Regions from separate parts of the Hahella sp. CR1 genome, predicted to be linked through region 1. Evidence: riboswitches for the same ligand, from Rfam matches in the RefSeq annotation. Region 1 holds a riboswitch; the other holds the start of a gene.

Region 1 (5,372 bases):
AGCGGGCGTCTCCACCGGCTTAAGCGCCACTTTGGGCTTCTGTGACACGGGTTCTGGCATGTCAGCGGGTTGAGGTTGTGGCGCTGACTTTAGAACTGGCTGCGGAGTCGGTTTCGGTTCCACAGGTTGAGATTGAGGTTGAGCCGGCGCTACGGAAACTGGCGTTGGCGCCGCCGGGGCCTGAATAGCCACGGTCATCGTGGTCGATTTCAACCGATCTCTAGTTGGCTGAGGGGAATTGAAATACAGCACCAACGCCAAATGCGCCGCCAGGGAGGCGACCAAGGCCATCCATAGTAATGGCGGGTATTTAGCGTTGCTGACGTCCGTGCTCACTTCAGACTCCAGGGCAGCAGATAAGGCTGTTCCTCATGTCGCCCCCGCACCACCGAGACGCCGAACGCCTGCTGGATGCGCTCATCACTCAAAACCTCGTTAGTGTCGCCCGCAACCAGGGTTCCGTCCGGCATCGCCAGCATCGCTTGTCCGCAAAACCGCAGCGCCAGGGTCAGATCGTGCAGCACTACAACGCCGATCCGGCCACTTCCAGCCCAATCCTGCAAATGGCTCATCACCTGAATCTGGTGCTGAGGGTCCAGACCCGCCACCGGTTCATCCGCCATCAATACGGGAGCGTCAACCGCCAGCGCACGCGCCAGCATCACCCTGGCGCGCTCGCCGCCGGATAAGCGGGTGACGGTGCGCTGCGCCAAATGCGTGACATCCGCTTGTCGCATGGCGTTCTGAATCAGGGCCTGATCTTGCGCGCTTAATTTGCTGCGATGGGTTTGCGCTGGAAAGCGGCCCAGACTGACCAGGGTTTCTACGCTCAAAGGCCAATGACAATCGGTATCCTGATCCAGATAAGAGATATGCTGCGCGCGCTGTTTCGGCGCCATGTCACACAGATCCTGACCTTGCAACCGCATGGCGCCGGATAACTTGGGGATCAGACCGACGATGGTTTTCAACAGGGTGGACTTGCCGGCGCCGTTGCTGCCCAGTATCGCTGTCAGTTGTCCAGATGGAAGACGGAAACTGACATCGGATAGAACCGGAGCGCCGGGATAACCCACCTGCAATCCGCTTAGCTCCAGGCTCAGCGCGTCGCTCATACCAACGCCTCCGCTTTACGCAGGTGACGCAGCAGCCACAGGAAAAACGGCCCGCCCAACAGCGCCGTAATGACGCCGACTCGCAACTCCGGTCCCGGCGGCAGACAGCGCACAGCAATATCAGTCAACAACATCAGGCTGGCGCCCGCCAAGGCGCTGGGAAGCAGTAATCGACCGGGCCGCCACTCGGTAAACGGCCGCAGCATGTGGGGCACCACCAGCCCCACGAAACCAATAACGCCGCTCACCGCTACACTGGCGCCGACCGCCAACGCTACTCCCAGGCCCGCCACCCATTGCACTTTCTGCAGACGCACCCCCATGGAGCGGGCGGTGTTTTCCCCCAGCGACAGGACATCCAGGGAACGCGACACGCTGAACAGCAACGCCATCCCCAGCAGCGCAGGCGGCGCCGCCAAATAAAAGTGCTGCAGAGTGCGATGTTCGAATGAACCCATCAGCCAGAACAGAATGTCCTGCACCGCAAAGGGATTCGGTGCCATATTTAACGCCAGCGCCGTCAACGCTGAACTGAACGAATTAATCGCGGCTCCGGCGAGGATGATCATCACGATGCCCGCTTCCGATCCTACAATCATTACCAGCGCCAGCAGTCCCAGCATGGCGCCGATAATGCCCGCCACGGGCGTAAACAGGCCGCTGGCGGAAAAGCCGAAGTAGATGGCGCACACCGAACTCAGCGCCGCCGTGGAGGAAACCCCCAGTACGCCGGCGTCCGCCAGCGGATTGCGCAACAGTCCCTGCAACACGGCGCCGGATAGCGCCAATACGGTTCCGCATAACAGCGCCAATAGTGTCCGCGGCAGACGGATTTCCCATAGAATCAATTGGGTTTCCAGATCCCACCCCGGCCAGCTCACCCCGGTCACCCGGCCGGTGCACAGAGACAAACCGATCAAAAAGGCGAGCGACAGGCTCAGAATCAGGAGCAAACGGTTATAAGTCATCTGCAGTCTCCGACCCTGACGCTTTACGCTCTTGCGCCAATATGTGATCCGCTACCTTTTGGGCCGCCAGCGTCATGGCGGGCGTTCCGCAGGAGAGCCAGTCGGCCGGGATATACAGGGGCTCGAAACGGGAAGGACGGCGCTTCAATAAAGGGTGCTCCACCCAATTCGTCGCCAACGCTTCGCTGTCATAGCTGTTGCTGACCATCAGCAACAAATCCGGCCGCCAGCGCACCAGCGTCTCCAGATCCACTTGCCCCCAGCCTTGCACGCCCTGTTCGCTCGCCACGTTAATCACGCCGATGGCGTCCAGGAAGGCGTCCTGGAAATTACTCTCGCCAGCGATCCAGCCATTGGCGTTCAGAATCAGCGCTCTGACTTGTTTATCCGCAATCTTCCCGTGAACCTCAGCGAAATAGGCCCTCAGCCCGCTAACGATACTGCCCGCCTGCTCCGGTTTGCGCACCGCTTCGCCCATCAGGCTCCAGCTTGACGCCAAATCATCGAGAGATTGCGGCAACGGAATCTCCACCCAACGCATATTAAACTTCCGCACCAGCGGCTTAAGCGAGGACGCGCCATACTGGCCCGCCATCACGATATCCGGCCGGAGTTCCAGCACTTGCTCGATAAAACCAAAGTTGGCGGGAATGTCACGCAAGGTCGGTGCAATTTCCAGCTCAGAGGGCTGATGGCTGAGCCAGGTGACCGACACCAGATTTTCCGGGGCGAGATACCCCATCATTTGGTCAACGCACTGATTGACCGACATGACCGTGGGCTCAGCGGCGCGCGCATCGCCCCCGTTGACGGAAAGTGTGAAAGTAAGCGCTGATAGCAATCCCAGGGCCCGAAAAGCCTTAACCAACATGCAGATGCCGCCTTGAATCGATGCGAGGTGCGAATCCGGCGTAAATTCCCCGTTTACGGTCGGAAAAAACAGGCTCCGAATGGGAGTCGAACAATGGCAGGTCTCCTGGCTTGCGTTTCGTAGTCCTGTCCCGCCTTCCCGAACATGGAGACAATCTCCACCCAGTGGCCTTTGATAACGTCGCGATAAGGAGGGGCGGCGTTATCCGGGACGAACTCTTCGCTCACAGTTGCGGGGACAGCTCCGGCTGATCGAACGCGCATAAAGCCGCGCCCACCGGATTCCCATTTAATCCTGCTCTCATCGAAAATGATCGAACTTTGAGCAACTGGAACCATTGCGGCCCACATTATCATGAATTGATCATTTTAAGTCCAGAAAGCCGCTGAGGGGCGCTGGACCTGCCTGCAAGATTGTGTCAGTTTTACGCTCCCGTAATTACCGACAAGAATAAGACTGTATGACCGACGCGCCCTTGTCCCGCCATGGACTCATTCTGAAACGTCTGCTGTTCCTCGTGTTCATGTATGCCGGACTGGCCTATGGCTTGAGCCTGTTGGAATATACCGTCTTCAATCTGACCGGCTGGTCGCCTGTGAGCATCGAACGCAGTGTCGAACTGCACAGCCGGGAAGAGGTAAAAAAGGAGTTCGATCTTTGCGGCGGCCCGCTATTCGCCGCCAACGCCGTGGTCAGCGCCCGGGAAGGCGATCGCCTGCTCGCCCGCTGCGGACGCTTCTGGCCTTTCTATCGTTACACCATTGAAGCCACCGCCCACCCATTGCTGCCGGGCTCTTTTATCCTGTATCCGGACGAAGCGCCGGCGGCCGTTACGGCGCGAGAGAATTTCATCATCAATATGCAGGTGATCAACGGCGGCTTCGCCCTGGTGGCGCTATTTGTGATTGGTTTGAGCTGTTTTGCAGGTTATCGCTTTCTTTTCAAGAAGGACGAAGAAGCCGGCTACAAGACCGCTTTTCACGGCTTTATCAGCAGCTTTCTGATGCTCGCCTGTTATAGCGGCGTCATGTTCTTCATTGATCCCACGTTCAGCTTCGGCTGGTAATCCCGCTTAGCCTGCGCGCAACCAAACGCCCAACTGGCGGATCGCGTCTTCCGCCTCCGCCGTCCAGGGCGCCGCGCAATTGAGCCGCAGGCAATGTCTGTACTTGTCGCCGTCGCCGCTGAACAGGGTTCCCGGCGCAATGCTCACGCCAGCGGCCAGCGCTTTGCGATACAACGCGACCGTATCGCAGTCCTCCTCCAGCTCCACCCATAACACAAACCCACCCGCTGGCTGCGATACTCGCACTCCAGTAGGAAAATGCCGCAGCACCGCCGTCGTCATACGCTCCACGTGCACCGCGAACTCATGGCGCATACGTCGCAGATGGCGGTCGAAATCCGCTTGCGCCAAATAATGCGCCACCGCCATCTGCGGCAAGCTTGGGCAGGCCAGGGTGCTGGCGAATTTCAGGTAACCGACCCGCGTCCGCCAGCGCCCCGGCGCCATCCATCCCACCCGCAAACCGGGGGCGATTGATTTGGAAAACGACGAGCAATACAGCACGCCGCCGGCGCGGTCATAACTCTTCGCCGCTCGCGGCCGCAGGCCGGAAAAGCCCAACTCGCCGTATATGTCATTTTCGATCAAGGGCACGCCCCAGACTTCCAGCAAACGCACCAGTTGCTCCTTGCGCTCATCCGGCATCAGACACCCCAGGGGATTGCTAAAGTTGGGCATCGCCACGCAGGCTTTGACCGGCCATTGCTCCAACGCCAGTTGCAGCGCCTCCAGGCTGAGTCCGCTTTTCGGGTCGGCGGGAATTTCCAGCGCCTTTAGTCCCAAGGCATCAATGACTTGCAGCAATCCAAAGTACGTTGGCGACTCCACCGCCACCACATCTCCCGGCTGTGTCACCGCCCTCAACGCCAGAGTCAGCGCTTCATGACAGCCATTGGTAATAAGAATGTCGTCCGGCTCCAGATCGCACCAAGCGTCCTTCATGCGTTGCGCAATGGCCTCGCGCAAACGCAACGCGCCAGGAGGAAAACTATACGCTTCAATCTCTTCACTGGGCCCGCGCAATGCCGCCCGGAATGCTTTTTCCATCGCCGCCGCCGGCAAGAACTGCGTCGCCGGCGCCGCCATGGCGAAATTCATACCCTTGGAAGATTGGGTCGCCTGCACCAGGCTCATGATGGTCTGCTGCGTGTCCACCAGGGTTGGCGCGCCTTCAAATCCGGTCACCTTGGGCAACGCCGCCTCCAGTTCGGCCAATCCATTCTGATTGCGACGGCGCACGTAATAACCGGATCGCGGCCGCGCCTCCACCCAACCCTGCCTCTCTAGCAGACGTTGCGCCGCCATGATGGTGGACACGCTGACGCTGAAGTGCTCCACCAGATCACGGGTGC
Region 2 (5,372 bases), on a different contig from region 1:
TTCCACTATCCCCCCCGCCTCCACAACCTGACGCTGCTGCATACGCCAGAGCTAACCCCGTCCATTTCAACGTTGTTCCTATTTTCTGCTGCATGCCTGTTTCCTCTTGGTGATAAGGCAAAAGAACTAAAACAAGTGCTGTAAAGACACAAAATAGTGACGTCCAGGAGAAGGGAAACCGTTGAAGGCTTCAACGACCTCATCCGTCACATTGTTTGCGCTAACTTCAACTGTTGTCTCGCCGTCGGACCAGCGGCCCACCACATCGACAATGTTTTGATCTTCCACTTCCGTTTCCTGAGCGCTGTCGTAATACGCCCCGGATTCATGGCGGTACTCAACGGAGGTAGTGATGCGACCGATACTCCAGGCGGCGGATAAAAAGTGGGAATAGGTGTAAGCGCCCGCCAGTTGCTTGCCGTGCAGGTCACGGGCGTCTGACAGGTTTTCTGTGTCCTGGGCGGTGCTTCTGGCGATAAACGTCCAGGCGGGAACAGGTCGATACATGGCGTCCACTTCCACTCCGCTAACCCTTGCTTTGCCAACATTCTCAAAGCGGCCGACTCCCCTTGAGTCATAAGAGGGGACGATAGCATCTTTTAAATCCCGATAGAAATAGGCCGCAGAAACACTAAAACTATCTACGCCCACTTCAAATCCGATGTCACCGTTCAACGCTGTTTCCGGTTGCAACTCACTATTACCAATGAAGAAACCTCTATCGCCGAACTTCTCCGCTAACTGAGGGAACCTCACATCCCGGGATGCATTGGTCTTGAGCGACAGCCAATCTGTCAGGCGGTAACGAACGCCCGCCTGCAATGAGTGATACTGTGCACTGTCAGAAGCCGCCTCCGTGCGCCCGCTCATGGATGCAACAGGGGTTTCGTCTTCAAGAAAATATTGGCGTGCGCTCAAACGCACCAACCAGATATCTTCCGCATCCGCCCACTCATCCTGAACGCCCAGTAAGTAGGTCATGCGCTCAAACTCTTGCTTTTGGCTGCGTCCGGTCAGGTCCTCTTCCTGATATGTTTCCCGGCGCGCCTCCATCGTAGCGGAGAGCAGATGCAGACCGATTGAATAGGAGCCATATAACTCGGCGCCGACCACATCTGTGTCAGCGCGCGTTTTCTGCACGCCCAGGCCGATTCGGCTTTGACTGTCGTCATAACGCTCTTCTTGTGTGGACCAGAAAATGCGCCCCGAATAATTTTCCTGTGTATTTCGGGCAAAGCTCAGTTTGCTCTGCAGACGAGTGAAGTCCGTATCCAGACTGGTTCGCGTACTCTCCAGGTTGGCGATATCAGGTAAGTGCTGATCTTTATTGAAATGTTGCGCCATCAGTTGCAAGTCCGTGCGATCCGACAGGCTGCGCTCCGCCGTCAGCATGCCGTTGAACTGACTGAAATCCGCATTGCGACGACGTTCCACACGGTCATCGTAGGGGTTAAATTCGGTCTGGTTGTTGTTCAGCATCTCGAAGTCGTTATCACTGCCGAGATAATCAAGGGACGCCAGGTAGTTGGTTTCGCCAACGCTATCGGCGAATGTGAGCGCCCCTTTGCGACTGTTGAATGAGCCATACCCAAGACTTAATTGCCTGAGGGGTTTGCTGAAGCGAAGGGACTTGATGTTAATGGCGCCGCCAACGCCAGAGTAACCCAACTGAATTGGCGTTGCGCCCTTATAAATTTCAATCTGCTCAATGCCGTTCAGCAATATCTGGCTCAAGTCCACCGAGCCGCCAGTCGCGTCGTTTAACAATACGCCATCAAGATAAACGTTCACCTGCTTACTGGTCGAGCCACGCAGATAAACGGCGGAGTATGACCCCAGTCCGCCGCTCTGACGCACTTGAACGCCGGTTTCATTCTTCAGCACGTCTGCGACGGTCGCGACTTTCGAGTCAAATTGCTCGCGCTTGATCACCTTCACGAAGCCAGTTTGATACTCGGCGTCAATCTCATCCGCAGATGGAGCCTTGGCTTCGACGACAACAGGCTCCAACTCTTCCGCGCGAACGCCGGTCAGTTGTGAGCCAACTAAAAGCAAAAGGGTTACAAGCCTCATAATGTTCCGAAAGAATAGCGCCAGTGAATGCAATTGTTGCGCAGCGGATACAAGCAAAGAGGGAAAGGAGTCGAGTCAGACGAGTCCCGGCAAAGCCCTCCGCTATGCCACGCGATAAGCAGGCGTCAGGCCGGTCTCCGGGCTCATGAGTGGCGTAACCGGCGACAACGTCTTCCCGCGAATCCGCAGTGACAGGGGGTTGTCGTTTGACTCATTTACCGTTGCGGGGGCAGCGTCGGATTTTAACCGACTTCCCGTTTCATCCCGTGAACGAATGTTCGTGGGACACCTGATGCAATGGGGGCGTAAGCTAAATGGCCGCCCCGGCAAAGTCAAGGCGCACAAAGCGCCTCACGGAAACAACAGGCTCCAAGTTGACGACAACCTGTTGATAACTATCAAAATGTAAAACTGGTCCACTTATCCCAAAGTTTAGGTTTGGGGCTGCTCGCTTAGCTGTCAGAGCGGAACAGACAGTGTTTGGCGTAATCCGTCGCCTCATTGGCCGTCCAGTCGCCCTTCGGCTTGGTCGCCATATCCTCACACCAGTCCTTGCTCCCCACCTCTGGAGAACAACCGGCCAAAGCGCCCAAGCTCAACCCCACCACCAATAGCCAAGAAGATACGCGTTTAATCGCCATAGGAAATCCTGAATAACAAGTCATCAATTCATATTTAGCGAGCAAGTATACAAGGGAGAGCGCTCATGTTTGGAGACTTTAGGCGATAAATTTCAGCACCAGCTTCCGATACGACAGAAAAAGTTTCTATCGAGTTATCTCAACCTGCGCGCCATCCGAGCAGGCTGGATATCTAAAGGCATTTCATGCAAGCTTTTTTAGTTATAGATAGAACAAAGCAAACACCTATAGCGCTGACTGTGCGCTTGTATTTTTAGCAATAAGGCGTTTTCCCCATGCAACTGGATCAACTGACTTTTTTCCTCCAACAAACCCTCACGGATGAAAGGTTCGATAATGCTGAGAAACAGGCGTTGCTGGCGATGCTTGAGACTTTACAGCCGGATCAGGTGCGTTTTATGCGTAATCGCGCCTTTGAGTTGACCCGTCCATTGATCGTCAATGGCGGCGATGGTGCGCTCAGGGCGCTGAAATGGCTGGAGCGGGTAATCAAGGCTTTGGACTCTGGCGAGGAGGAAAGCAATCTAACACGGGCCTATTTCAGCCCAGGGGAGCAATGCCGTCGCGCAATCATAGAACGCATACGCAATGCTCGAAGCAGTTTGAAAATCTGCGTATTCACCATTTCCGATGACAAAATCGCAGATGAAATTATTAACGCTCACAAAAGGGGGCTAAAAATCCGCATCATCACGGACAATGACAAATCCTTTGACCTGGGCAGCGACATTGATCGTTTCAAAGATGCCGGCATTTTGGTGAAGATGGACGATGAACCCCACCATATGCATCATAAATTCGCCCTTATCGATGACAGCGTCCTGATTCACGGCAGTTTTAACTGGACCCGCAGCGCCAGCACTTATAACCAGGAAAACATCGTAGTGACCGACCACCCCGGCCTCGTCAGGGAGTTCTCCGGAGAGTTCGCCAAACTGTGGCGCACCTTCTCGGACTAAGGAGTCTTCGCTAAAGAATTGTCATTAAACCTCCCTCGTTAATCGCCAGCCGTTATTAGCAATGTATAGACAAATTCTGCGGATTGTCATTTAATCAGAGGAAGGCCCGGCCGGAAAAAAATCCGACCTCGCGCCGTCCAACCCAACTGACGGCCGCCAGATTAAGCCGGCCACAAGCCGGTAGAATAATAAGAGTGCCATGGAATACACCCTTCCTGACACGTCACGAGGTGAGAAAATGGGCAAAGGTACAAAGTATGTTGCGAGAGAGCCTGACGCATCCGGCTTTATCGCCTACCCCGATTCGGAGCACGCCGTCTGGCGTGAGCTGATCACACGACAAGACAAGGTCATACGCAATGTGGCCTGCGACGAATATCTTCATGGACTGAAGTTACTGGATTTACCCGAAGACCGTATCCCCCAACTAGAGGACGTTTCCTCCGTATTACGCCGTGAAACCGGCTGGGAAGTGGCGCAAGTGCCCGCATTAATCCCCTTCGATACCTTCTTCGACCTGCTCTCAAATAAGAAATTTCCCTGCGCCACCTTTATTCGTACGCCAGACGAAATGGACTATTTGCAGGAGCCGGACATCTTTCATGAAATATTCGGTCACTGCGCCATGCTGACCAACCCCTACTTCGCGGAATTCACGCAAATGTACGGCAAGCTGGGTTACTCGGCCTCCAAGGAAGACCGTATCTTCCTGGCGCGGCTGTACTGGTTCACCGTCGAGTTCGGCCTGATGGACTCCGCTGCGGGGCAACGAATTTACGGCGGCGGCATTCTGTCTTCTATCGGCGAGACGCAATATTGCTTCTCCGACACGCCGGAACGCCGCCCCTTTGATATCGTGGATGTGCTAAGAACGCCTTACCGCATCGATATCATGCAACCTATTTATTACGTGCTGGATGGCCTCAAACAGCTTTACGAAGTCGCCCACTGCGACATCATGGATAAAGTGCGCCAAGCCAAAGAACTTGGGCTGTTCGCTCCGACTTTTCCACCCAAACAACAATCCAATACGGAGAAGTTAGCCGCCGGCGCCTGAAGCGCGGGAACGGTGACGACGTACAGACGAAGCAGGTTAAATCCACCAAGGTTATGAACGATTTTGCATTACTCGCATTGAAGCTATTGATAGCCGCAGAAATACGCGCCCAATGGAGCTAAGCGGGGCTTTGCCCCGGCTGACGACAATTCCATTACGCGTTTTTTAATTGATAATACAGAGGACTGTATCATGAGTAATGTATATACAAACCCACTTGGCACTGATGGTTTCGAATTCGTTGAATTTGGAGCTCCGGACAAAGCAGGCGCAGAAAGCCTGAAACCTCTTTTCGAAACGCTGGGCTTCACCGCTATCGCCAGACACAAGCGTAAAGCCATCACCCTGTATCGTCAGGGCGATATTAACTTCTTGGTCAACGAAAACGTCCCCAGCTACTTCCACAAGTTCAGCATGGATCATGGACCCTGCGCCTGCGCCATGGCGTTCCGCGTCAAGGACGCACAAAAGGCGTTCGAATACGCCGTATCTCAAGGCGCCAAGCCCTTTGACAAAGGCGACGTTCAAGGCGAAGAAGTTCGCATCCCTGCGGTGTATGGCATCGGCGACAGCGTGCTTTATTTCGTTGATAAATATGGCGAAGACAGCATTTACGATATTGATTTCGAGTACTTCCCCGGC

What was found. Region 1 has a riboswitch for cobalamin ahead of ONV78_RS02935 (ABC transporter substrate-binding protein). Riboswitches for the same ligand answer to the same signal wherever they lie in the genome.
Region 2: linked by a shared signal. The riboswitch ahead of ONV78_RS15215 (TonB-dependent receptor) and the one ahead of ONV78_RS02935 (ABC transporter substrate-binding protein) in region 1 are both predicted to bind cobalamin.

Annotation. Positions count from the first base shown of each region.
Region 1 is NZ_JAPELK010000001.1:664,806-670,177, reverse strand. It holds gene ONV78_RS02950 (energy transducer TonB) at 1-336, opposite strand, end outside; gene ONV78_RS02945 (ABC transporter ATP-binding protein) at 333-1,115, opposite strand; gene ONV78_RS02940 (iron ABC transporter permease) at 1,112-2,083, opposite strand; gene ONV78_RS02935 (ABC transporter substrate-binding protein) at 2,073-2,954, opposite strand; cobalamin riboswitch at 3,032-3,308, opposite strand; gene ONV78_RS02930 (hypothetical protein) at 3,415-4,020, shown strand; gene ONV78_RS02925 (PLP-dependent aminotransferase family protein) at 4,027-5,372, opposite strand, start outside.
Region 2 is NZ_JAPELK010000005.1:439,106-444,477, reverse strand. It holds gene ONV78_RS15220 (hypothetical protein) at 1-94, opposite strand, end outside; gene ONV78_RS15215 (TonB-dependent receptor) at 127-2,073, opposite strand; cobalamin riboswitch at 2,184-2,381, opposite strand; gene ONV78_RS15210 (DUF3012 domain-containing protein) at 2,526-2,714, opposite strand; gene ONV78_RS15205 (phospholipase D-like domain-containing protein) at 2,990-3,673, shown strand; gene phhA (phenylalanine 4-monooxygenase) at 3,912-4,730, shown strand; gene hppD (4-hydroxyphenylpyruvate dioxygenase) at 4,923-5,372, shown strand, end outside.